Linked DNA regions of Solidesulfovibrio fructosivorans JJ]. The protein of the gene in region 2 interacts with the protein of the main gene of each other region in a pairwise test. Links are inferred from orthologs where the notes say so. Each region holds a gene or a part of one and is shown on either strand. Other genes may lie near its edges.

What was found.
Region 1: the proteins of hflC (region 2) and ftsH interact in binary tests that used the Escherichia coli proteins (3 or more experiments, as listed by UniProt). The link is inferred for Solidesulfovibrio fructosivorans JJ] from one-to-one orthologs.

What each region holds. Positions count from the first base shown.
Region 1 is NZ_AECZ01000016.1:100,257-109,569, reverse strand. Bases 1,873-4,803 are described here. They hold ftsH (ATP-dependent zinc metalloprotease FtsH), read right to left. Parts: upstream 4,288-4,803; coding sequence 2,458-4,287; downstream 1,873-2,457. Other genes in these bases: DESFRDRAFT_RS12535 (hypothetical protein), read left to right, coding at 1,873-2,297. In the rest of the region: DESFRDRAFT_RS12540 (hypothetical protein), read left to right, coding at 49-1,530; more of DESFRDRAFT_RS12535, read left to right, coding at 1,662-1,872; tuf (elongation factor Tu), read left to right, coding at 5,027-6,220; rpmG (50S ribosomal protein L33), read left to right, coding at 6,224-6,373; preprotein translocase subunit SecE, read left to right, coding at 6,488-6,790; transcription termination/antitermination protein NusG, read left to right, coding at 6,802-7,365; rplK (50S ribosomal protein L11), read left to right, coding at 7,396-7,818; rplA (50S ribosomal protein L1), read left to right, coding at 7,848-8,555; rplJ (50S ribosomal protein L10), read left to right, coding at 8,753-9,274. UniProt on the Escherichia coli protein: Acts as a processive, ATP-dependent zinc metallopeptidase for both cytoplasmic and membrane proteins. Plays a role in the quality control of integral membrane proteins.
Region 2 is NZ_AECZ01000046.1:685-17,379, forward strand. What follows is about bases 2,231-5,229. They hold hflC (protease modulator HflC), read right to left. Parts: upstream 4,155-5,229; coding sequence 3,306-4,154; downstream 2,231-3,305. Other genes in these bases: secF (protein translocase subunit SecF), read right to left, coding at 2,231-2,645; DESFRDRAFT_RS23170 (hypothetical protein), read right to left, coding at 2,817-2,945; hflK (FtsH protease activity modulator HflK), read right to left, coding at 4,151-5,229. Also shown: DESFRDRAFT_RS19035 (response regulator), read left to right, coding at 1-660; DESFRDRAFT_RS19040 (hypothetical protein), read left to right, coding at 832-1,074; DESFRDRAFT_RS19045 (hypothetical protein), read left to right, coding at 1,126-1,452; more of secF, read right to left, coding at 1,548-2,230; more of hflK, read right to left, coding at 5,230-5,278; DESFRDRAFT_RS19070 (phosphomannomutase/phosphoglucomutase), read left to right, coding at 5,363-6,730; DESFRDRAFT_RS19075 (hypothetical protein), read left to right, coding at 6,923-7,402; DESFRDRAFT_RS19080 (efflux RND transporter periplasmic adaptor subunit), read left to right, coding at 7,512-8,777; DESFRDRAFT_RS19085 (ABC transporter ATP-binding protein), read left to right, coding at 8,774-9,481; DESFRDRAFT_RS19090 (ABC transporter permease), read left to right, coding at 9,465-10,727; DESFRDRAFT_RS19095 (hypothetical protein), read right to left, coding at 10,803-11,213; DESFRDRAFT_RS19100 (double-cubane-cluster-containing anaerobic reductase), read left to right, coding at 11,424-12,701; DESFRDRAFT_RS19105 (acyl-CoA dehydratase activase), read left to right, coding at 12,698-13,459; DESFRDRAFT_RS19110 (outer membrane homotrimeric porin), read left to right, coding at 13,787-15,259; DESFRDRAFT_RS19115 (RidA family protein), read left to right, coding at 15,405-15,788; DESFRDRAFT_RS19120 (TOBE domain-containing protein), read left to right, coding at 15,878-16,695.

The DNA.
Region 1 (9,313 bases), on a different replicon or contig from region 2:
CGGATATATCAAGCAACGGTCCGGTCCGGGCCGGGAAAGTGAGGTCCCATGCCGCCGCGATCCACCAGGGAGAAAATCCTGCTTGCCCTTGCCGTGGCCGTGCCGGCGCTGCTGGTGGCGGGCAGGTTGGCCATCACCGCCGCCGACTTCGACCTCTGGGGCTACCTCGCCTTCGGCCGTCTCTTCTGGCGGCAGGGCTTCCCTTATAAAGACGTCTTTGCCTACACCCCGACGCTGACCCCGTGGGTCTACCACGAGTGGCTGACCGGGGTCGTCTACTATCCGCTTTTGACCGCCTGCGGCATGGCCGGCATCCAGGCCCTGCGCTACCTCGCCGCGGCCGGGGTCTGCCTGGGCGTTTTCGCCGCCTCGCGGGTCCGGCGGGCCGATGCCGTCACGAGTGGTCTTTTCTGCTTCGTTGCCGGCGAGCTGCTGGTGATCGGGTTCGCCCCGGCCCGGGCGCAGATTTTCACTTACCTGTTCTTCGCCGTGTTCCTGTGGCGGCTGGAGGCCTTTCGCGCGGACGGGAAGTGGAAGCGGCTTGGGTGGCTGCCGCTTATGATGCTCGTCTGGGCCAATCTCCACGGCGGCTTTCTGGCCGGGCTCGGGCTGGTCGGGCTGTACGCGGCCGGGGCGCTGCAACGGCGGCGCGGCGTTTTCCCTTTGGCCGCCTGCGGACTCGCCTGCGCCCTGGTGACGCTGGTGAACCCGTACGGGCTCGATTATTGGACCTATCTGCTCGCGGCCATACGGCTTCCCCGGCCGGACGTGGCCGAGTGGGCCTCGGTCTGGCGGGCGATCGGACTGGGCAGGCTGGCCGTTAACGCCTGGATATTGCTGGGCATGGCCGGGTTGACCGCGTTTTTCCTGGTCAAACGCCGCCACCGCGACCTGACGGACTTGCTGGTCCTCGGGGTGACGGCCTGGATGGCCATGGGGCATTTGCGCCACCAGATTTTTTTCATTCTGGCCTTTGCCGCGCTGCTCCCGTCGATTTTCGCCGACGGCAAGGGGATCGAGGCCGGCCCGGCCCTTTCCAGGCTGGCGAAGCGGTATCGCTGGCTGCCCGTGGCTCTTGGAGGGTTTGTGGCGGCGCTTGCCGTCAACTTCGTGCTGGCGACGCCCTGGCGCATCACCGCCCCGGACTGCGACGCGCCGGGAGCGGGGGATTTTTCCTATCCCGTGGGGGCGGTGGAATGGCTGCGGGAGCACGGTCGCCTGCGCGGCAACGTGCTGGCCCATTTCAACTGGGGCGAGTGGTTGTCCTGGAACGAGTATCCGGCGGTCAAGGTGGCCATGGACGGCCGCTACGAGACGGTCTACCCGCGTCCGGTCCACGAGGCCTATTTCCGTTTCATCAATGCCGGGCCGGGCTGGCGTGATTTCCTCGAGGCCTACCCGCCGGACGTGATTCTTTTAAGTATCCACGATCCGGTCATCGCCGCCCTGGCCGCCGATCCCGGCTGGCGTCTGGTCCGTCGCGGCCGGGGCAGCCTGCTGTTCGTGCGCGCCGGCGCAGGGGAGCGGTGACGCGCAAGCGGCGGTTGCGTCTTTTGAGGGGGAATTTTCTTCGGATAATCGCAATATGGTATTGTCCACCAAATACGTGTTGTGGCATAGTTTCGCCAAGGGCCGTGCTTGGGCCGGCCCAAGGAGGCGCTATGGGAGCGACGTGTGAAAGTATCGCCGAGAAAATTCGAAGCCAATCCCCGGTTCTTGCCGCGTGCCTTTGCGATGCCCAAAATGCTCCGCTACGGAAAGCCGGGTTGGAGGCCCTGGGCAAAGCTCTCGGTGTTGCGGGCGACCTGGACAAGCTGGTCGAGCCCGTCTCCGATGCGGCCAACGTCGACAAGATAAAGGCCGCGGAAGAAGCCTTCAGGCACCAGCTGAGCCGACTGGCCGTCGTGAAGGAAGCGAACGCCTGCGGGCCGCAAAGCGAATTGGACAGCATCAATGCGCAAGACTTTAGATCGCTGAAAAAAATAAATATCTATGCAAAATGGACGCTGTCCATCCTTATCGTGGCAGGTTTTTTCGGCGTTCTTATTGCCCAGTATTGGTACGAGCCTTCGGGACCGCTGGGGACTCCCCAGGCAAAGGAACAGCTTGCCCTGTTGATTGGCGCCCTGATTGCCGCGTTTACCTCCGTCGTGCAATATTTCTTTGGTTCAAGCGTGGGCAGTGCCGAAAAAATGATGTTGCTGCAAAACAAGGAACCGGGGGCATCGGGTGCGCCCCAGGCCGGCAATCCGCCGGCCGCGACGCCGCCAGCCTCGACGCCGCCGGAAACGCCGTAAGGGCCGTCCGCGTCCGGTCGCGTCCCCGCGCTGTCGGCCCAGCACGCGCGGGAGACGGTTTGTCCAGGCCCTTCGCAAGCGGCTTAAAACGTGAAAGGCGGGCTTTCCCCAACCCGAAGGAGAGGAAAGCCCGCCTTTTTCATCGTCCGAGAGGAAGGGACTACACCTTGGGGCCTCCTCCGGCCGCCTCCACCAGGGCCTTGAACCGCGCCTCGTCGATGGTTTCCGTTTCCAAAAGCGTCTGGGCGATGTTTTCCAAAAGCTCCTTCTTGTCGGCCAAAAGCTCGGCCACGCGCTCCTGCGACGCTTCCAGGATCTCCTTGATCTCGGCGTCGAGCTTGGCCGCCGTGGCTTCGGAATATTCCCGTCCGGCCAGCCCGCTCTGTTCCGCACCCAGAAAAACCGGCCGGTTCTGGCGCGGAAAGGTGGCCGGACCGAGGGTCCTGCCCATGCCGTATTCCGCCACCATGGCCCGGGCGATGTCCGTCGCCCGTTGCAGGTCGTTGTGCGCCCCGGTGGAGATGTCGCCGAAGATGAGGCGCTCGGCCCCCCGCCCGCCGAGCAGCACGTCGATTTTGCCGAGCAACTCCGTCTGCGACATGAGGTAGCGGTCCTCGGTCGGGAGTTGCTGCGTCCAGCCGAGCGCCCCGATGCCGCGCGGCACGATGGAAATCTTGTGCACCTCGTCGGCCCCGGGCGTGAAGGTGGCGACCACGGCGTGGCCGGCCTCGTGGTAGGCCACCACCTGTTTTTCCTTGGGATTGATGACGCGGTTTTTCTTTTCCAGGCCGCCCATGATGCGGTCCACGGCCTCTTCCAGGTCGGCCATGCCCACAGCGTCCTTGTCCTTGCGCGCGGCGAGCAAGGCCGCCTCGTTGATGGCGTTGGCCAGATCGGCCCCGGAAAAACCCGGCGTCTTGCGGGCGATGACCGAGAGGTCCACTTCGGGGCCCAGGATGACCTTGGCCGCGTGCACGCGCAGGATGGCCTCGCGTCCGGCCACGTCCGGCTTGTCCACCAGCACCTGCCGGTCGAAGCGCCCGGCCCGCAAAAGCGCCGGATCGAGGGTCTCGGGCCGGTTGGTGGCGGCCATGATGATAACCCCCACGCGCGGGTCGAAGCCGTCCATCTCGACGAGCAGCTGGTTTAGGGTCTGCTCCCGCTCGTCATGTCCCCCGACGATGGCCCCGGCCCGGGATTTGCCGATGGCGTCGAGCTCGTCGATGAAGATGATGCATGGGGCCTTTTCCTTGGCCTGGACGAACAGCTCGCGGACCCGGGCCGCGCCAACGCCCACGAACATTTCCACGAATTCCGAGCCGGAGATGGAAAAAAACGGCACCCCGGCCTCGCCGGCCACGGCCCGGGCAAGCAGCGTCTTGCCCGTGCCCGGCGGGCCGATGAGCAGCACGCCCTTGGGCATTTCGCCGCCGAGCCGCCGGAAGCGGTCCGGGGTCTTCAGGTAATCGACGATCTCCACGAGTTCGGCCTTGGCCTCGTCGCAACCGGCCACGTCGGCGAAGCGGGTGGAGAGATCCTTCTCGGCGTAGACGCGGGCCTTGTTCTTGCCGAAGGCCATGACGCCGGCCCCCGGGTTCAGGCGCTGCATGAGGAAATACCAGATGCCGAAGAAGATCATGATGGGGATGATCCAGGACAGGATGTCGCGCAGAAAGGTGGATTCGGGCTGGGCCCGGAAATGGACGTTGTACTTGGCCAGTTCGTTGGACAGGTCCTGGGCGACCCGGCGGGTGACGAACTCCTCGTCCTTGGGCTCCTTGGTCGCGGCGTCCGGCACCTTCATGGTTCCTTCGATGACGTCGCCTGTGATGGAGACTTCGGTGATGTCCCCGGCCTGGAGTTTCTTCAGGAACTCGGAGTAGGGCAGGTTTTTCGGACCGTAGGTGGTGACGATGAAGTTGTTGAGGAGCAAAACGCCCCAGATGGCGATGAGCACGTACCAAAGGGAAAATCGATGATGTTTTTCCATGTTCTTCACAGAGGACTCGATGGCTGGTAGGTTGAGATTCGGTTTTTATCGTTACGGCTTCTACGGAAATTCGCGTTTCTTTGCAACGCGTGGCGCAAAAAACGGGTCGAGCGGGGCGGGCGGAAAAAAATGAGGAAAATTAAAAAAAAGTTGTTGCCAAGGTTGGGGCACCCGCGTAATAAACCCACTTCGCGTCCGCCTGAAGCGGATGTGGCCGTGAGCGAACGAAAAAGACTTGACAATCCGGCTTTGCCGAGCTAACAGATTGCCTCTTGGGCGCTGGCGTAGCTCAACTGGCAGAGCAGCTGATTTGTAATCAGCAGGTTGCGGGTTCGAGTCCCATCGCCAGCTCCAGAGCGGAGGGGTTCCCGAGTGGCCAAAGGGAACAGACTGTAAATCTGTCGGCGTACGCCTTCGGTGGTTCAAATCCACCCCCCTCCACCATAACGCGCGAATGCTGTAGGAGACAGGAAGCCCTGTCGCATGTACTACGTGTGACATACGCGGGAATAGCTCAATTGGCTAGAGCATCAGCCTTCCAAGCTGAGGGTTGCGAGTTCGAGTCTCGTTTCCCGCTCCAATGCCTCCCGTGTCCTACGCATTTTATAGAGGCCCACGTAGCTCAGTCGGTAGAGCACTTCCTTGGTAAGGAAGAGGTCACCGGTTCAAATCCGGTCGTGGGCTCCATATCCGAATTCACCCAAAAATCCGAAGTCAAACCGCTGCTTAGGGGGACGACATGGGCAAGGCGAAATTTGAGCGGAAAAAGCCGCACGTCAACATCGGCACCATCGGGCACATCGACCACGGCAAGACCACGCTGACGGCCGCCATCACGCGCCTGGCCAGCCTCAAGGGGTTTGGCGAGTACATCCCCTTCGACCAGATCGACAAGGCCCCCGAGGAAAAGGAACGCGGCATCACCATCGCCACGGCCCACGTCGAATATGAGACCGACAAGCGCCACTATGCGCACGTCGACTGCCCGGGCCACGCCGACTACATCAAGAACATGATCACCGGCGCCGCCCAGATGGACGGCGGCATCCTGGTGGTGGCCGCAACCGACGGCCCCATGCCCCAGACCCGTGAGCACATCCTGCTCGCCCGTCAGGTCGGCGTGCCCCAGCTCGTCGTCTTCATGAACAAGGTCGACCTGGTCGACGACCCCGAACTGCTCGAGCTGGTCGAACTCGAAGTGCGCGAGCTTTTGACCAAGTACGGCTTCCCCGGGGACGACATTCCGATCATCAAGGGTTCGGCCCTGAAGGCCCTTGAGGCCGAAGGCCCGGACAGCCCGGACGCCAAGCCGATCTTCGAGCTGCTCGACGCCTGCGACGCGTACATCCCCGAGCCCAAGCGCGACGTGGACAAGCCGTTCCTCATGCCCATCGAGGACGTGTTCTCCATCTCCGGCCGCGGCACCGTGGTCACCGGCCGTGTCGAGCGCGGCATCATCACCGTGGGCGACGAAGTGGCGATCATCGGCATCAAGGATACGGTCAAGACCACCTGCACCGGCGTCGAGATGTTCCGCAAGATCCTCGACCAGGGCCAGGCCGGCGACAACGTCGGCGTGCTCCTTCGCGGCGTCAAGCGCGACGAGGTCGAGCGCGGCCAGGTTCTGGCCAAGCCGGGCTCCATCACGCCGCACCGCAAGTTCAAGGCCGAGGTCTACGTTCTCAACAAGGAAGAGGGCGGCCGCCACACCCCGTTTTTCACCGGCTACCGTCCCCAGTTCTATTTCCGCACGACCGACATCACGGGCGTCGTGACCCTGGCCGAGGGCGTCGAGATGGTGATGCCCGGCGACAACGCCACCTTCAACGTGGAACTGATCGCCCCCATCGCCATGGAAAAGGGCCTGCGCTTCGCCATCCGCGAAGGCGGCCGCACCGTTGGCGCCGGCGTCGTTTCGGAAATCGTGGAGTAGAAAATGCGCATCAACATCCAGTTGCAGTGCACCGAGTGCAAGCGCAAGAATTATTCGACGGAAAAAAACAAGAAGAATACCACCGGCCGCCTCGAGGTCAAGAAGTACTGCCCGTTCGACCATAAGCATACGGTCCATCGGGAAACCAAGTAGGCGCCGGGTATTAACGCAGGGCAGTAGCTCCAACGGTAGAGCATCGGACTCCAAATCCGAGGGCTGGGGGTTCGAATCCCTCCTGCCCTGCCATATATCGAGCAAGGCGAGGTCATGGCCAAAGAAAAGACACAGGCGGCCCAGGGCGCTGACAAGCCCCTCAAGGCCGCGGCCGGCAAGCCCTCCGCCAAGGCGGAGGCCTCGGCCAAGTCCGGAAAATCCCTTACGGGTTACGTCAAGGCGGCCCAGGAGTTTTTCGAACAGTCCAAGGTCGAACTGAAGAAGGTGACTTGGCCCACGCGCCAGGAAACCATCAAGACCGGCGTCGCCGTTTTGGTTTTCAGCGTCATTATGGCCATTTACCTCGGCGTCGTCGACATGGCCCTCTCCAGGCTTGTCGCGTTCATTTTATCGTAACGGGATCGATCATGACCGAACAGGAAGGCTCCGGCGAACAGCGCGTACCCGCGCGGTGGTATATTGTCCACACCTACTCGGGTTTTGAGAACCGTGTGGAGCAGACCATCCGCGAGATGATGCGCACCGGCCAGGATGGCGGGAGCATCGAGGAAGTCGTCGTTCCCACGGAAAAGGTCATCGAACTGGTCAAGGGGGAGAAACGGACATCCACCCGCAAGTTCTACCCGGGGTACGTCATGGTCAAGATGTCCATGAACGACAACTCCTGGCACCTTGTGCAGTCCATCCCCCGCGTGACCGGTTTCATCGGCGGCAAGAACCAGCCCACGCCCATGCGCGACAGCGAGGCTGACAAGATTTTGAGCCTGATGGTCAGCCGTCAGGAGCAGCCCAGACCCAAGTACCACTTCGAGCGGGGCGATGATGTCCGCGTCATCGACGGCCCCTTCGGCGGCTTCAACGGCGTCGTCGAGGACGTCAACTACGACAAGGGCAAGCTTCGCGTCTCGGTATCCATCTTCGGGCGGCAGACGCCGGTGGAGCTCGATTTCGTGCAGGTGAGCAAAAACTAACGGGCGTCGTCCCGCTTAAGGATACGCATCATGGCCAAGAAGATCGTCGCCAAGGTCAAATTGCAGCTTCCGGCCGGTTCGGCCAACCCGTCTCCGCCGGTCGGTCCGGCCTTGGGGCAGCACGGCGTCAACATCATGGAGTTCTGCAAGGCGTTTAACGCCAAGACGATGGACCAGAAGGGCACCATCATTCCGGCGCTCATCACCATCTACGCCGACCGCTCCTTCACGTTCATCACCAAGACGCCGCCGGCCTCCGTGCTTCTGGTCAAGGCCGCGAAGATCGACAAGGGATCGGGCGAGCCCAACAAGACCAAGGTGGGCAAGATCACCAAGGCCCAGATCGAGGAAATCGCCAGGCTCAAGCTCGTGGACATGACGGCCAAGGACGTGGAAGCGGCTTGCCGCACCATCTCCGGCACGGCTCGCAGCATGGGCATCGACATCGTCTAACCGGCACGACCGCGAGAGGATATTCCGAAATGGCCAAGCACGGCAAAAAATACCGCGAGGCGGTCAAAGACCTTGACCTCACGAATAAATTCGATCTCACCGAAGCCATGGCTCTGACCGTCAAGACGGGCGTAGCCAAGTTCGACGAGACCGTCGACGTCGCCCTGTGCCTGGGCGTCAACCCCAAGTACTCCGACCAGATGGTCCGCGGCGCCGTCTCCCTGCCCCATGGGCTGGGCAAGAGCGTGCGCGTGGTCGCCTTCTGCAAGGGCGACAAGGAGGCCGAGGCCCGCGAGGCCGGAGCCGACATCGCCGGCGGCGACGAGCTGATCGAAAAGATCAAGGGCGGCTTCCTCGACTTCGACAAGGCCGTTGCCACCCCCGACATGATGGCTTCGGTCGGCAAGATCGGCAAGATCCTCGGCCCTCGCGGCCTCATGCCCAACGCCAAGACCGGCACCGTCACCTTTGACATCGCCAAGGCCGTCCAGGAGCTCAAGGCCGGCAAGGTCGAGTTCAAGGTGGACAAGGCCGGTGTGCTCCATGTGCCGCTGGGCAAGCGTTCGTTCGGTGCCGAGAAGCTGCTCGACAACTTCCGGGCCCTGATCGACACCGTCATGCGGCTTAAGCCCTCGGCCGCCAAGGGAACCTATCTGCAGGCCATGGCCCTGGCCACGACCATGGGGCCCGGCATCAAGGTGGACACCCAGTCGGTGCGCAAGCTTCTCGAGGGCTAACCGTAGCTCCCCTTTTTTGCAACCAATTGTCCCCGGCCAAAGGTGCGTCCTTTGGCCTGGGACGATTTTTCGATATAAAACAGGGCATGGAAGGCGAGTCAGAGACAGCGGGTGGGGGTGTCCCCCTTAATTTCCCGCCGAGATTCGGCTTTGGCTCCCTTGAAGGCCCTCCAACCCGCATGTGGAGGTAGGTACCCGTGCAACGTGCGCAAAAAAACGAGATTATCGAACAACTGCGCGCTAAGGCGGACCGGGCCGGCATTGCGGTGGTTACCGACTTTCGGGCGATGACCGTCGAGGAGCTGACCGAATTGCGCGTCAAGCTCCGCGCCGCGGGCATCGATTACCAGGTTGTGAAAAACACCCTGGCCCGTCTGGCGGTGAAAGACGGCGCTCATGATGTCCTGAAGGATCACCTGAAGGAAAACAACGCCATCGCCTTCGGCTACGACGATCCCGTCGTCGCCGCCAAGGTCCTGGTGGACTACGCCAAGACCAGCAAGAAGTTCACGGTCAAGCTCGCCAGCCTCGGCGGATCGCTCATCGACTCCGATGGCGTCGTCGAGCTGTCCAAGCTGCCGAGCAAGCCCGAACTTCTGGCCAAGACCCTTGGCACCATGAACGCCGTGCCCACCAACTTCGTCAGCCTGTTTGCGAACGTCATCCGCGGCATGCTGTACGCGCTGACGGCCATCAAGGACAAAAAGGAAGCCGCCTAAGTCGGTTTTCGCCAAAGCGAACATTCGAAGGAGAAACAG
Region 2 (16,695 bases):
GCCGCCCCGAAATATTTCGAGCAGGGCATGCTGGCCCTGGCCGGACGCGACTACGAACGGGCCATCATGGCCTTCCACAAGGCGCTGTCCATAAATGAATTTTTCGTCGAGGCCTACCTTGGCCTGGCCCGCGTCTGGCAGGCCAAGGGCAGCGCCAGGCGCTTTCGCCAGTTCATGAAGCAGGCGGCCTCGGCCTGCGCAAGGACGAAGCGTTTTCTCGAACTGCGCGACCAGTTCATCGACGCGCTCAAGAACGACGAAGCCGGGTTCAACCCGTTTCTGGCGCTGGGCAACGAACTGCTGCGCGACCGGCACTATACCGCCGCGGTGGCGCTTTTCCGCCATGCCCTGGAGCTGGCCCCCAAAAACGCCGACGCCTATCTCGGCCTGTCCAAGGCCTACCATTTCTTGCGCCGCCCCGATCTGGCCGAACGCGCCATAGGCAAAAGTGTGGCCCTAAACGGCCGCAACGAGGAAGCCCGGACCATCCAAAAGCGCCTGTCCGGCCAGCACGGCGACGGCGCTCCCCCGCTCCTGACGCCGCAAGCCGAAACGCCCGATCCCTCCTGCTACCCGCTGCTGCTGCGTGGCGTGCTCTATCTGGCCGGCATGGCCGCCGACGCTCTGGTCCGATCCAAGCGCCACGCCCGGGCGGCCTGATCCCACCGCGCATCCGAAAAAGGTTACCGCGATTTCATGCGGCCGCAATCCCAGGCGCGGCAACGGTTTTTCCGCCGCTCCCCCCGGGAGGCGCGGCACCGGCATTGCCTGCCGGCCGAAATTCGGGCATATTCTCCAAAGAGGCGCAAGCGTCGCCTCGGGAGGTAGACCATGTCTGACGCCATCACACCGGCCGGTCAGACCGAGGCCACTCCCCCCGGCCGTTTCGAGGCGTTGCCGCCCGGCCATTTCGAAGCCGGGCCTCCGGGTGCCGTCAGCATATCCCCGGCCGGGGCAGTCTCGATTACACCTCCGACGGGGACAGTCGAAATTCCCCTGGGCGGTTCCGTACAGGTGCCGCTCGGCGGGAGCATCGAAGTGCCCCAGGGAGGCATCGTCAACATCCGGCTCTGATGCCGGCGTCCCGGTGGGACGCCCAGGGGGCCGACAACCCTGTGAACCGTTATGCATGCAACCCGTCCTTTCCGTTTCCGCCTCGTCGCCTGTCTGCTTCTGATCCTTGCGGCCGCCATGTTCTCCGGGTGCTCCGCGCGCATTAACCATTGGGAGGACACCGACCCGAAGGTGCTGTTGGCCGAGAAGGTCAAGCACAGCAAATACGCCTACCTGCGCTATGCCGAGGCCGAGGAGGAAGCCAAACGGGACGGCAACCCCCAGGCCGCCGAACGCTACAGGCAGGCCAAGGAAAAGGCCCTGGCGGAGTACAACCGCGCCGAGCAGGACCTGGCGGGCTACCAGGCCAGGCAACACGCCGCCAAGTCGGCGAAGTAACATCGCCGGCGTTACCTCCCGCCACGAAAAAGGGCCGCTTCCGAGGAAGCGGCCCTTTTCTTGTCGTCTCGGGCGATGCTCGCGGTGTTCGGCGATCAGGCCCCGGCCGTCTCTTCGGGAACGGCCCGGGCCGGCGCGCCGGTGCGCGGCTTCAGTCCCGAGCCCAGATCCAGCAGGATGGGGCTGGCCACGAAGATCGAGGAATAGGTGCCGGCCAGGATGCCGATGAGCATGGCCAGGGCGAAGTCGTGGATGACCGCGCCGCCGAAGAAGTACAGGCAGGCCACGGTGATGAGCGTGGTCCCGGCGGTCAGGATGGTGCGCGAAAGCGTCTCGTTGATGCTGATGTTGATGACCTGCTCGAAGGGCAGGGTCTTGCCCACGTTGCGGTTCTTTTCCCGGATCCGGTCGTAGACGATGATGGTGTCGTTGAGCGAATAACCGAGGATGGTCAAAAGCGCCGCCACGATGGTCAGGTCGAATTCCTTGTCCAGAAGCGAAAAGAGGCCGATGGTGATCAGGGCATCGTGCAAGTCGGCCACCACCGCCCCCAGGGCGTATTTGAGCCGTAGCACGTAGCACAGGGCCATGGTGATGATCATGGCCGCGACGATCAGCCACACCGTGGACGCGCCGAAAAGCTTGAGCACGTAAATGCCGCCGGCAAGTCCCGCCGCCATCATGCCCGCCGCCATCCAGCGCTTCTCGAACCGGCCGGAAATATAAATGGCGATCAGCAGCACCGAATAAAAGATGGCTTCCAGGGCCTTGCCGCGTAGGTCCGCGCCGACCTTGGGGCCGACCATCTCCAGGCGCTGGACGTCGAGTCCCGCGTTCGGAAAAGCCTTGCCCAGGGCCGTTTCCACGGCGGTTCGCACGTTTTCCTGGTTGATGTCCTGGTCCGAGGCCCGGATGAGGTACTCGTTGGCCTCGGCCTGGCCGAAGCGCTGCACGGCCACATTGGAAAGCCCGGCCGCGTCCGCGGCCTTGGTCAGTTCGGCCACGTCCATGGCCTTGGCGAAACGGACCTGAATGGACAGGCCGCCGGCGAAATCGACGCCATAGCGCGGTCCGCCCTTGACGGCCAGGGACACGAAACCGGCCACGATCACGGCGGCCGAGACCAGATAGGCCAGCTTGCGGTACTTGAGAAAATTGATTTTCGTGCCGGGCCGGATCAGCTCCAGAACCATCGTCTCCCCCTTCGGGTGTTGCGGGATTGCCGGGCTATTGGACGCACGGCGGCATGACGCCCGTGCCTTCGGGCGCACAGGCGTCGCACCTTCCGCCAAATGCGCGCGCCTTGTCAAGCCTGCCCGGCGGATGGCGGGCGGGCCCCAAGGGCGCGCGGGCGCGCGACGTGGCTACTCGCCGGATGCCATGGGCACGGGGGTCAGTCCCCGAAACTCCAAAGCGCGGGATTTGAGCGGTTCGGGATGGCGCGGGTCCATGGTCCTTGTCGCCGTGTCGGCAAAAAGGCTTCTGGCCAACAAGCGACTTCCCGGGGAACTCAACTCATGGGCTTGAATGCACAAAAAGGCGAAAAGCACTGCAAACAAGACAAGACGCAAGACATCAGACATCCAGGGACTCCTTGTTCGCTGTTTTGCCCGGCAACCCCTCCCGGTTGCAAGGCTGGCGCGGTGTCCGCAGGCATAAACGATACAAGCAATTTGTTTTCCGGTAGCACAATACACAGAGAATGCAACCGGCGTCATGCGATTGAAACATGGAGCGGGGGCGGACCGCTACGGCCCGCCCCGCCTGTCATCGGGACGCGTTATCCCGGCGCCGATGACACCCTTGCCGCACATTTTTTTTAAAAAAATACGCAGGTATTTTTCGGGACGACGTCACCGCCAATACTTGAGAAAAGGACTTTGGGGCGTCAAGACCAGGCGCGTGTCCTTGGAGAGCCCGTTGCGATAGGCCTCCAGACTGCGGCTGAAGGAGAAGAACTCCGGGTCCTTTCCCACGGCCTCGGCCCAGACCGACGTCGCCGCGGCATCGCCCTCGCCGCGCAGCACCTGGGCCTGACGCTCGGCTTCGGCCAAAATCACGGTGCGGTCCTTGTTCGCGGCGGACTTGATCTTTTCCATCTCCTCGTAGCCTTCGGAGCGGTAGAGCTTGGCTTGGCGCTCACGCTCGGCCCGCATGCGGCCGTAGATGGCCTGGGCGTTTTCCGGCGGCAGGTCGGTGCGCTTGATGCGCACGTCCACCACCTGGATGCCGTAGGGCGCGAGCAGCTCCGTGGACTTCTTGGTCACCTCGGCCATGATCGAGGCCCGTTTTTCCGAGACCACGTCCTGCAAGGTGTACTGCCCGAGCGCCACGCGCACCTCGGCGTAGATGATGTCGTCGAGGCGGGCATGGGCCCGGCCCACGGTGCGAAGCGTCCGGTAAAAAAGCAGGGGATCGGTGATGCGCCAGCGGGCGTAGTTGTCCACCACGAGGTTTTTCTTGTCCAAGGTGAGGACCTCGGCCGCCTTGGCGTCGTATTGGAGAAGCCTCGCATCGAAAAAGACCACGTTTTGCACAAAGGGGATCTTGGCGTGCAGCCCGGGCTCCTTGGTGTCGCCCGTCGGTTTGCCGAGTTGCAGCACGATGGCCGTTTCGGTCTGGTCCACCTCGTAGACCGTCTGAAAGACGGCCAAGAGCGCGATAAAGGCCACCACGGCGGTGATGATCAGGGAATTTTTCACGGACGGCCTCCCTTGGCCGCCGGGGCCGGTTGGGGCGTCGCCTTGGACGCCTGGGCGGCCCGAGCCGCCGCGCCGCCGGCCTGGGGCAACGCCCCGAGCGGCAGGTAGGGCAGGACCTTGCCGGCCGCGTCGCTGCCGAGAATGATCTTCTCCACGCCGGGGCTGTCGAAAACGCTTTCCATGGTCTCGATATACAGGCGCTCGCGCGTGACGTCCTTGGCCTTTTCGTAGGCGTCGCGCAGGGCCGCGAAACGGTCCGCGCCGCCCTTGGCCCGGCGGATCGTCTGTTCCTTGTAGGCGGCGGCCTCGTTGATGATGCCCGCCGCCCGGCCCCGGGCCTTGGGCAGGATGTCGTTGGAGTAGGCGTCGGCCTCGTTTATGAGCCGGCTTTTGTCCTCGCGGGCGCTGGCCACGTCCTTGAAGGCGTCGACCACCTCGCGGGGCGGGTGCACGTCCTGGAGCTGCACGGCCGTCACTTCGATGCCGGAATCGTAGCGGTCGAGCATATACTGGAGAAGATCCTTGGTGTCGGCCTGCACCTTGAGCTTGCCCGAGGTCAAAACGGAGTCGATCTTGGCCTTGCCCATGACCTCGCGCATGGCCGCCTCGGCCGCGCTTTTGAGCGTCTCGTCGGGCTGGGCGATCTTGAAGAGGTAATCCACGGGGTTGCCGATCTGGTATTGCACGCTGAACTGCACGTCCACGATGTTCTCGTCGCCCGTGAGCATGAGCGACTCCTCGGGCACGCGCCGGTTCTGCAACGATTCGCCCTGGCGGCCGTAGACGGAGCGGAAGCCGATCTCCACCCGGCGCACCTGCGAAACCTTCGGGGTCTTTACGGTTTCGACGGGAAACGGTAAGTGATAATGCGGTCCGGGACCGGTTGTGTAGGCATAGGCGCCGAAACGCTGGACCACGCCGGCCTCGTCGGGTTCGACGATATAGATGCCGCTGGCGATCCATAAAATCGCCACGACAATGATGACGATTTTCGGCCCGCCGGGGAGCCGTTCCCGCAGAGCGGAAAATTTCTTGCCCAGGTCCTCGCCGACGCGGCCCGGGTCAGGCATCTGCGACCCGTAACGGCGTTTTTGCTCCGTGAGCTTGTCCCAATCCCAGTTCATTCAAGGCGGCATAGGAGAGATGGGGGGGAAGGTCAAGGGACGCCCGCCGTGTCCCCCGTTTCGCCGAACGCGCCAGGAGGTACTATGAAGCCAGTGTCGCCCGGGGTTTTCCGGGCCTACGACATCCGGGGCATCGTGGATGTGGATTTCGACCCGGACTGGGTGGAACTGCTCGGCCGCGCGGCCGGCACGTTTTTCGCGCGCCGGGGGCAGATGCGCGCCGTGCTCGGCCACGACTGCCGTCTGACCTCGCCCGAGTACCAGGCCCGCCTGGCCGCCGGGCTCGTCGCCTGCGGCATCGACGTGACCTGTCTCGGCATGGTGCCGACCCCGGTGTTCTACTACGGGGTCAAGGCCCTGGCCCGCAGGGCCGGCATCATGGTCACGGCCAGCCACAACCCGCCGGAGTTCAACGGCTTCAAGATATGGTCCGGCGAGACCACCATCCATACCGACGCCATCCGGGAGATCTACGACATCATGGCCGCCGGCGAATTCGCTAAGGGTTCGGGCGTGGTCTGCGAACACAACATCAAACCGTCGTACGTCGAGCATGTCTCCGAGCAGATGGTGCTGTCCCGGCCGGTGACGGTGGTCGTCGACGGCGGCAACGGAGCCGGCGGGCTCATCTGCGCCGAGGTGCTGCGCCAGTGCGGGGCCAATGCCATCCCGCTCTACTGCGAACCGGACGGCCGGTTTCCCAACCACCATCCCGATCCGGTGATCCTGGAAAATGTGGCCGACCTGGCGGCGCGGGTCGTGGCCGAAGGCGCGGATTTCGGGGTCGGGCTCGACGGCGACGCCGACCGCATCGGCGTGGTGGACGAGTCCGGCAAGTTGCTCTACGGCGACCAGGTGCTGGCCATCTATGCCCGGGGGGTGCTGGCCACGCATCCGGGGGCCACGGTCATCGGCGAGGTCAAATGCAGCCATCTGCTTTATAAGGATATCGCCGCCCATGGCGGGGAGCCGATCATGGCCGCCACGGGCCATTCGCTGATCAAGTCGCGCATGAAGGAAACGGATGCCACCCTTGCCGGCGAGATGAGCGGGCATATGTTTTTCGCCGACCGCTACTACGGCTTCGACGACGCCATTTACGCCGCCGCCCGGCTGGCCGAGATCGTGGCCGCCTCGGACGCGCCGCTCGGGCGGATGCTCGCCGACTGGCCGGAGACGGTCAACACGCCGGAAATCCGCATGGACTGCCCGGACGCCATCAAGTTCAAGGTGGTGGAAAAGGCGCGTGACTTTTTTAAAGGCCGCTACGACGTCATCGACGTGGACGGGGTGCGCCTGACCTTTCCCGACGGCTGGGGCCTTTTGCGCGCGTCCAACACCCAGCCGGTGCTGGTGCTGCGCTTCGAGGCCGAAACGCCGGAACGTCTGGCGGCAATCCGCCGTATCATCGAAGAACCCGTGGCCGGCTGGATCGCCGAGCTTGGCGGTTAGGGGGAGAGGGAAAGACGATGCGAGAGGGGAAACCCTTTTGCAAAGGGTTCTCCCCTCTCGCGCTCTCCCCTTCCTAAACCTTTTACCTTTTGTAAGGTCAGACTTTTTTTCAGGATATCATTCCCTATTTGGTGTATGGGAAAGCATCTGAAAAGGGAAAAAGGCCACAGGCTCACCGGCAAGGAGGAGACCATGCGCCAAGCCGTGCTGACTATTTTGTTCGTCCTGGCGACCGTCATTCCGGCCGCCGCCCAGGATTTCCGCCCCAACCAGGCCCTTGGCGACATGCTCTCCAAGAAGTCCTACATCGCCCAGCCGAACAATGCCGGCGGGAAAAACATCCTGGACAACAGCTGCATCTTCAAGGACAGCTTCGCCCTTTCGCCCTCCGAGCCCCTGGACGAGGCCTGCAACATCCCGGCCGCCGTGGCCAAGTTCACGACCCAATACGGCCAGCCGGCCTCCACCGCCCCGGCCCCAGGCGGCAAGACCATGCTCGAGTACTTTCTCCTGTATAACAACAACAGCTACCACGTGAAAATCTTCCTCGGCTGCTCCGGCGCCAAGACCGAATTTTTCGCCATGGTCGAGTGCAAGGTGGAGCGGAACCGGGCCAAGCCCGGGCCGCCCAAGGACAAGAGGTCGTTCTGGAAGAAGATCTCGCCGTTTTGATTTTTCTGCGCGTCCGCGACCGGCGGGATGTTCGAAGCGCCGCCCCGATTTGCCCCTTCCCCCCGTTTCGGGCACTATGACGGCAAAATCGACCCCCCGGATACAACGCATGCGCATATTCAAGTGGCTTTTTCTCCTGGCCGTCATCGCCGGGGCCGGGCTTTTCGCCTGGAAACACTACACCAAGAAAGCCGAACCGCCCCGCGTGCTGGCCACGGCCGAAGCCAAAATCGGCGACGTGCGCAAGGTCCTCGAGGCGACCGGCATCATCAAGGCCCAGGTCGGGGCCATCGTCAAAATCGGCGCCCGGGCCACCGGCACCATCAAGGAAATGAACGTCAAGGTCGGCGACGAGGTGCACAAAGGGCAGCTCATCGCCGTCATCGACGACCGGGAACTGCGCGCCGGCCTGGCCGAGGCCGAAGCCAAGCTCGAACGCGCCAGCGCCGAACTGGGGCAGGTCGAAGCCGTCTACCCCAAACGCATCGCCGAGGCCCAGGCCGAACAGCGCCTGTCCGAGGCCAAGAGCGAATACGCCGCCAGCAACCACAAGCGCCAGCAACAGCTTTTCAACAAGGAACTCATCGCCCGCGACGTGCTCGAGGCCGCCCGGCGCGACGCCCTGGTCGGGCACAACGAAGTCCTGGCCAAACAGGCCTCCCTGGTGCGCCTGACCACCGAATTCGACAAGGAACGCCTCAAGGCCCAAAAAGCCAAGGAAGAGGCGCAAGCCGTCATCGACTCCATCAAGACCAAGATTTCCTACACCCGCATCGTCAGCCCCATCAACGGGGTGGTGGCTTTCGTCACCTCCCAGGCCGGCGAGACCGTGGTGGCCGGGTTGCAGGTGGCCAACCTCATCACCGTGCTCGACCCCACGCGCCTGGAAATGTGGATCTACGTGGACGAGACCGACGTCGGCCAAGTCAAACCCGGCATGCCCGTGGAGTTTCGGGTCGACGCCTACCCGGCCACCACCTTCAAGGGCAGCGTGAACCAGATCTACCCCCAGCCGGAAATCCGCGACAACATCGTCTATTATCAGGCCCTGGTGCGCCTGGACACCAAGGAGTCGATGCGGCTGCGTCCGGAAATGACCACCCAGTGCCAGATCGTGGTCCAGGAAAAAAAGGACGTGTGCGTCATCCCCAACGCCGCCCTCAAGTGGATCGGCGACCGGCAGGTGGTCTTCGCCGTCGGCGAGGGCGGCGCCGTGCACGAGCTGCACCCCAAGCTCGGCCTCGAAGGCCTCAATGAGACCGAAGTGCTCGAAGGCATCGCGCCAGGACAAAAAGTGGCCACCCGCATCGTGCTGCCGGGCCTTGTCGCGCCGGCCATAAACGCCCCCAAACCCAACCGGCCGACCGCGCGATGACCTCCCCCGCCGCCCCGGCCGCCCCTGGGGAACGCCCCGCGCTCATCGAGCTTGCCGACGTGACCCGGACCTACGTCATGGCCGGCATCGCCCACACCGTGCTCGACGGGGTGACGCTTTCCATCGCGGCCGGGGAATTCGCCGCCATCATGGGCCCCTCCGGTTCCGGCAAATCCACCCTGCTCCACATCCTGGGGCTTCTCGACCGCCCGAGCGAAGGCAGCTATCGCTTTGCCGGCCGCGATACGGGCTCCCTTGACGACGACGCGCTCTCGGAGCTTCGAAACCGCGCCATCGGCTTCGTCTTTCAAAGCTTCTACCTCATCCCCTACGCCACGGCCCTCGACAACGTGCTGCTCCCCGGCCTCTACAGCCCGATGCCCGGACAGGTCCTGCGCCGCCGGGCCGAGGAACTGCTGGCCAAGGTGGGCCTGGCCGAGCAGGCCGGACACAAGCCCTCCCAGCTCTCCGGCGGCCAGCAGCAACGCGTGGCCCTGGCCCGGGCCCTCATCAACGACCCGGACCTGATCCTGGCCGACGAGCCCACCGGCCAGCTCGATTCCGCCACCAGCGCCGAAATCATGGAATTGCTCGCCTCGATCAACCGCGACTCCGGCAAGACCGTCATCGTCGTCACCCACGACCAGGCCACGGCCGCCTACTCCGGCCGGCAGATCCTCGTCCGCGATGGCCGCGTGGCGTAACGCCGGGCGTCTCGCCCGCACCTTATGGCGCATCCAGCGCATGGCCGCCCTGGCCCTTTGGGCGCATAAGGCCCGAAGCCTTTTCGTGGTGGCCGCCGTGGCCATGGGCGTGGCGGCGCTGACCGTCATTGTCGCCTCGGTGGACGGCGCGCGGCGCAAGGCGCTCGAGATCGTGGATTTTTTCGGACCGGACGCGGTCATGGTCATCGGCGGGGACATCGAGAACCGGCCCGTGGGCCAGCGCGTCAACACGCTGTCGTTCTCCGACGCCCGGACCATCGCCCGCTCCCTGCCCGGGGCCTACGCCGTGCTGCCCATGCGCTCGGTGCGGGCCGTCACCCTCAAATACGGCAACAGGAACCACGAATCCCCGATCGTGGTCGGGGCCACGGAAAACTACGCCAAGACCTGGAACTGGCCCCTTGCCGAAGGCCGCGACCTCTCGGCCGACGACATCACCCACGCGGCCAAGGTGGCGCTTATAGGCGACGAACCGGCCAAGGAGCTCTTCGGCGACGCCTCGCCCATCGGCCGCACCATCCAGGTCGGCACCCTGCCCGTGCAGATCGTCGGCCGCCTGGCCTACCGGGGCTTGAGCGGCGGCGGCCACGACGTGACCATCGACGACCGCATCATCATGCCCATCACCACACTCACCCAGCGCTTCAACCTCGACCGCAAGTATTTCCGGGGCCTGCGCGTCAAATTCCACGACCCGGAGCACATCGACGCGGCCAAGGACAACCTGCGCGCCCTGCTGCGCCATCTACACAAGCTCGGTCCCACGGAAAACGACGATTTCACCATCATCTCGGCCAGTGAAATCCTCAAATTCCTTACCGCCTTCACCGGCGGGCTGGTGGCGTTTCTGGGGGTGACGGCGGCTGTCGCCATCATCGTCGGCGGCTTCGTGCTGGCCAACCTGATGTTTTTAAGCGTCAGCGAGCGCAAGGTGGAAATCGGCCTGCGCAAGGCCGTGGGCGCGACCAGGACGGCGATAACGGCCCAGTTTCTGTCCGAGGCCCTCTACCTGACGCTGGCCGGATCGCTCTGCGGCATAGGGCTCGGGGTGGCCCTTGGCGAATCGCTGTCCCGGCTCGGGCTGCTGGAGCTGCGCCTGTCGCCCAAGATCTTTTTCCTGTCGCTTCTGGCGGCGCTTGCCATCGCCCTGGTTTTCGGCCTGAGCCCGGCGCGCAAGGCGGCCTCACTGGACCCCATCGAGGCCCTGCGCGGCGGCGGCGAATGAGACGGATATCCCGAGCGGACGGAAAAGGCCTGCCGCCCGACCGGCCGCGGACGCGGCCGGCCAGGGGCAAGGGCGTTACGAGGTGGACGACGTGCCCCGGTACTGCGGGGACTTCTCGATCAGGTCGGTCAAAAGCAGCACCATGGACAGGTCGCGCTTGTTTTGCGGCGTGACGGCCGAAAGCACGTAGTCTTTGAGCGACGCTCCGGTGCCCGGCAAATCCTTGCCCTCTCCCTGCCGGATGTTGTGGACGGCTTCCAGGAACGACAGCAACAGGTACGGCCAGACATCATCATAATAGAGGTGGTAGTCGAGTATCTCCTTGATCTTGAAGATCGCATACATGATGTTTTCGGATTCCCTGTAATCCCTGGTCCACAGGTCCCGATCGCTGAGCTGGGGACGCCCGGGCGACAGGTTCGTCGCCATCCCCCGTACCGGCTCCCGCGCCCGTCGATGGTCGTCGAGATACATGATTTGAGCCATGTGCCTCCCTCCCTGGCGGCTTTGCCGTCCGGCTTCCCGCCGGACGTTCGAATCTTACCCCCTTTTCGGCCGCTTTCCGGATTCCTTTAGCGCCTCGAAAATAGTTTATTACAATAGTATCATGTCAGAAGCATTGGAAATAACGATTTCACCCGGCACGCCGGTCCGCGTAAAGAGGAAGCATCTCAATCCGTCAGCCTGGAGGAAGCCATGACCGATGCGGCCCATATGGCCTTGTGGGAGAGCCTCGACCTCGACATACCGGCCCACGACGCCTTGCTTACGGTGCTGGGCAAGTTTTACGGCGACATCTATCTGTCCCAGCAGGGACGCCTCAAGGGAGCGGAGTATCTGGATTTCGTGCTGTCCGAGGTGCACGGGCTGCGCATCAAGGAGATTCAGGACGCCAAGGCGACCGGGAAAAAAGTGGTGGGCACCTTCTGCGTGTTCGTGCCCGAGGAGCTCACCCTCGCCGCCGACGCCATCCAGGTGGGGCTTTGCGCCGGGGCCAAGGCCGGGACCGAAAAGGCCGAGACCCTCGTGCCGCGCAACACCTGCGACCTCATCAAATCCTTCGTCGGCTTCAAGCTGGCCAAGCTTTGCCCCTACACCGAATCCTGCGACCTGGTGGTCGGGGAAACCACCTGCGACGGCAAGAAAAAGGCCTACGAGGCCTTTGGCGAACATGTCCCCATGCACGTGATGGAAGTGCCCCAGTGCAAGGGACCCCGCGACCGCGACCTCTTCCGGGCCGAGCTTACGCGCTACAAGGACGCGCTGGAAAAGCTCACCGGCAACACCATCACCGCCGCCGCCCTGGCCGCGGCGACCAAGGTCGTCAACGCCAAGCGGCAGGCCCTCCAGCGCCTGGCCAGGTTGCGCAGCGCCGATCCGGCCCCCATCTCCGGCCGCGACGCCCTCCTCGTCAACCAGATCAGCTTCTACGACGACCCGGTGCGCTTCACCGCCAAGATAAACGAGCTGTGCGACGAGATGGAAGCCCGCATCAAGGCCGGCCAGGGCGTGGCTCCGTCCGGAACGCCAAGGCTCCTTCTGGCCGGCTGTCCCATGGCCGTGCCCAACTGGAAGCTGCCCTACCTGATCGAAAGCTCCGGCGCGGTGATCGTTGGCGAGGAATCCTGCATCGGCGAACGCAACACGCGCGATTTCACCGACGAGACGCCGACGGACCTGGACGGCATGCTCGACGCCCTCACCGATCGCTACATGAAGATCGACTGCGCCTGCTTCACGCCCAACACCGAACGCCTGGACCACATCGCGGCCATGGCCAAAGAACTCGGGGCCGACGGCGTGATCCACTACGGCTTGCTCTTCTGCCAGCCCTACGCCCACGAGGCGCTGAAGGTGGGGAAAGCCATGGAGGCGGCCGGCCTGCCCTACCTCGCCATCGAGACGGATTACGGCATGGAGGACGCGGGCCAGCTCAAGACCCGGGTCGAGGCCTTTGTGGAGACGCTTTCATGAGCACCTACGCGGGCCTGGACATCGGCTCGCGCAGCATCGAACTGGTGGTGCGCGGCGGCGGGGAGACCATCGCCTCCCGCCGCCTGGCCACCACCTACGACCCGGCTTCCCGGCTGCGGGAGCTCTTTGCGGACGGCGCGCCGCAGCGGCTTGCCGTCACCGGCTACGGCCGGGAGCTGGCCCGGGAACTTTTTCCCCAGGCCCTGACCCTGACCGAGATCAAGGCCCACGCCATGGGCGCGGCCCAGCTCTTTCCCGAGGCCCGCACCCTGCTCGACATCGGCGGCCAGGACACCAAGGCCGTGGCGCTTTTGCCCGGGGGCAAGGTCGGCCGGTTCGAGATGAACGACCGCTGCGCCGCCGGCACGGGCAAATTTCTGGAAATGACGGCCACGGTCTTCGGCATCCCGGTGGAGGAATTCGGCCGGCTGGCCCTGACCGGCAGTCCCGATGCCCCGGTCATCGGCTCCATGTGCACGGTCTTCGCCGAGACCGAGGCCACGACGCTCATGGCCCGGGGCACGCCCCCGGCCGACATCGCCCTGGGCCTGCACCGGGCCATCGTCGCGCGCACCGCGGCCATGCTCGCCCGGGTGGGGCTGGCCGCGCCCCTGGTCTTCGTCGGCGGCGTGGCCCGCAACCCCTGCGTGGTCCGGCTTCTTTCCGAAACGCTCGACGCGCCGCCGCTTGTCCCGGATGCGCCGGAAATGACCGGAGCCCTGGGCGCGGCCCTGTGGCTCGAGACCCGGACGCCGTAGGCTCCGGCCGCTCCGTTCCCCTGGTGGCCGCCGCGGGGCCTGTCCCTGCCGACTGGCAGTGCCCTGTGCCCGTGCCGTCACGGGCACAGGGCACTGCGCGCCACCAAGCGTGACAGTACTCCCTCCAATAAAAATAAATAGATGCCTTTTCATAATTATATTAACTATCACGAATATAAATAATTATTAATAGGCAACTAATTTCTTGTCATTCACCATTCCCCAGCGTAAAAGAAAGCTGCGTCACGCTCCGGATTAGCCACCGGAGCGTGCGCGAGCGCGTTGCTTCGTATCCAACGAAAGCCGCAAGTTGTGGAGGAAGGGAAAATGAGAAATCTTACGAGCTTGGCCCTGGCGGCCGTCATGGTGCTCGGCGCGATCGCCGCCGCCCATGCCGCCACCGAGGTCAAAATGACCGGTGATGCGCGTGTCTATGGAAACTTCTTTGAAAACCGCAACTATACCGGTTGGAACAAGACCGGCACCAAAACCGGCGACGACTTCGAGATCTGGGAGCGCTTTCGCCTGCGTTCCGACTTCATCGCCAACGAGGCCGTGAAGTTCCGTCTGGGCATCAAGGTGGAAGACGTCTGGGGCCACGGCACCTTCACCGCCGCCAACCCGGACACCGCCGTCCAGGTCGACCTGGCCTACCTGCAGTTCATGCTGCCCGGTTGTGACGGCGTCCAGGTGACGGCCGGCCTCCAGGACGTGAACCTGCCCCAGAGCGGCCTGTTCTACGGCAACCCGGTCTGGAACGACAAGATGGCCGCCCTGGTCGTCACCGCCCCCATCATCGACAAGAACCTGTCGGTCATGGCCGGTTTCGGTCGCCTGATCGACACCAACCGCACCTATGACTCCACGACCACCCAGGTGGCCGACGAACTCGACGCCTACTTCCTGGCCCTGCCCATCACCGTTGACGGCTTCAAGGCCATCCCGTGGGGCATGCTCGCCGTGGCCGGCCGCAATGCCAACTACACCTACAAGGATACCACGGACGTCGCCGAATGGGGCAACACCTACGCCAACACCCTGGTGTCCGCCGCCAGCTCCTCCAACATGACCACCCCCGGTTCGGTGGGCTACTGGAAGAACGACCAGAATCCTTACTTCTGGGTCGGGGGCGCGTTTGAAGTCACCGCCCTGGATCCGGTCAAGTTCTATGCCGACGTGATCTACGGCGCCGGCGCCCAGAGCGACCACAAGGCCGCCCAGCGCCAGGGCTGGATGGTCGACGCCGGTGTCGAATACACCGGCCTCGACGTGGTCACCCCGCAGGTGTTCGCCTTCTGGTCCACCGGTGAGGACAAGTCCACCATGAACGGCTCTGAGCGCATGCCTTACATGCGGTCGGAGTGGGGCCCGGGCAACAGCTTCCTGTTCGACAGCAGCCAGGAACTCGGCAAGGGTTCCAACATGTACACCGACCCCGTGGGCAACTACGGCATCGGCGCGTCGCTCAACAACATCTCCTTTATCGACAAGCTGACCAACCGGTTGACCTTCGTGTACGTGCGCGGCAACAACTCCCCGCGCGCCATCCGCAACGCGCGGCTTTACCTCAACAACTCCTACTTCACCATGGGCCATGACCTGAGCTACAACGACTACGTCATGGGCCTCAACTTCGACACGAAGTACATGATCTACGAAAACCTGGCCGCGGTCATGGAAACCGGCTGGGCTCACGGCCAGTTCCAGGAAAGCGTCTGGGGCCATCGCCTGGTCAGCCAGTCCGAGGCCAACGGCAACAACGCCTGGAAGGTCGCTTTCGGCCTGACCTACAAGTTCTAGAAGCGACTGTCGGATACGGCACGCGCAAGGGGGCCTTCGGGCCCCCTTTTTTATGGCTCGCCCGGGCGTCCTGTTGACGCCGCCGGGGAGGCGCTGCACACTGCCGTGAAAATCCGCCTCCGCGCGAATGCGGCAAGGAGATCCCATGGCCAAGCAGATCGTCGTTCCCAAAGGCGCGCCCGCGCCCATCGGTCCCTATTCGCCCGGCGTTTGGGCCGGAGACTTGTTCTTCGTTTCCGGACAGACCCCCATCGACCCGGCGACCGGGGCCATTGTGGCCGGGACCGTCGCCGACCAAGCCCGCCAGTCCATCGCAAACGTGCGGACCATCCTCGAAGCCGCCGGCCTCGGCCTGGACCACGTGGTGAAGGCCACCCTGTTCATCAAGGACATGAACGACTTTGCGACCATAAACGAGGTCTACGCCGCGCACTTCGCCAAGCCCTATCCGGCCCGGTCCTGCGTCGAGGTGGCCCGGTTGCCCCGGGACGTCCTGGTGGAGATCGAAGTGGTGGCTAGCAGGTCCTAAGAACCGGTCCGACGCCGCCGCCCCGGCCTTGACTTTCCCGCCTTTGCCGGGAAATGATATCCGGTTGTCAATCACACGGGAGCGCGCGCATGATCGACGGAAAAGGTGCCGGAGGGGATTCCGGCGGCAAGAGGTTTCGGGCAGCCCGGATTTTTTCCGTGCCCGAAGACGTCAAGTTCCTGGATACCCTGGAACTGACGCGGTTGTCCGAGGCGTTTTCCGCCTGGACCGAACGGTCCGGACGGCCCGATGTGACCGTCTCCCGCAACCGGGTGCGGCTGATCTACCTCATGTTGCGCCACACCGGGGCGCGCCTTGGCGAGGTGCTGGCCTTAAACGACCGCACCGACGTCAACCTCGACACCCTGTCCGTCAATTTCAGCGGCGGCAACGGCGGCGAGGGGCGCGAGGTCCAGATTCCGGCGGAGCTCGGCGACGCGTTGGCCGCCGTGTTCGACGATCCGGCCTATGCCTCGCTGCGGGGCAACCTTTTTCGCCTGGACCAGGGGCATGTGCGCCGCAAGTTTTACGAGCGAGCCGAGGAATGCGGCTTCACCAAGGAGCTGGTGAACCCGAGCACCATCCGCCGGTCCCGCGCCGTGGAGCTCTTGCGCGACGATGTGCCGCTGCCCGTGGTGCAGCGCATCCTGGGCCATTCCACAGCCGACCTCACCGCCGCCTTCCTGCATCTGCCCGAAGAACAGCGCCGCAAGGTGGAGCGGCAGGTGCTCACCCGCGAAACCCGCCGCACCAGCGCCCGAAACGCGTTTTTCGGCCGCGTGGCCCAGGTCCACAAGGGGGACATCCAGTCCCGGGTCGTGGTCGAAAGCCTGGGCGGCCATGCCGTGTCCTCGGTGATCACCAACGAAAGCGTCAAAAACCTCGGCGTGACCGAAGGCTCCTTCGT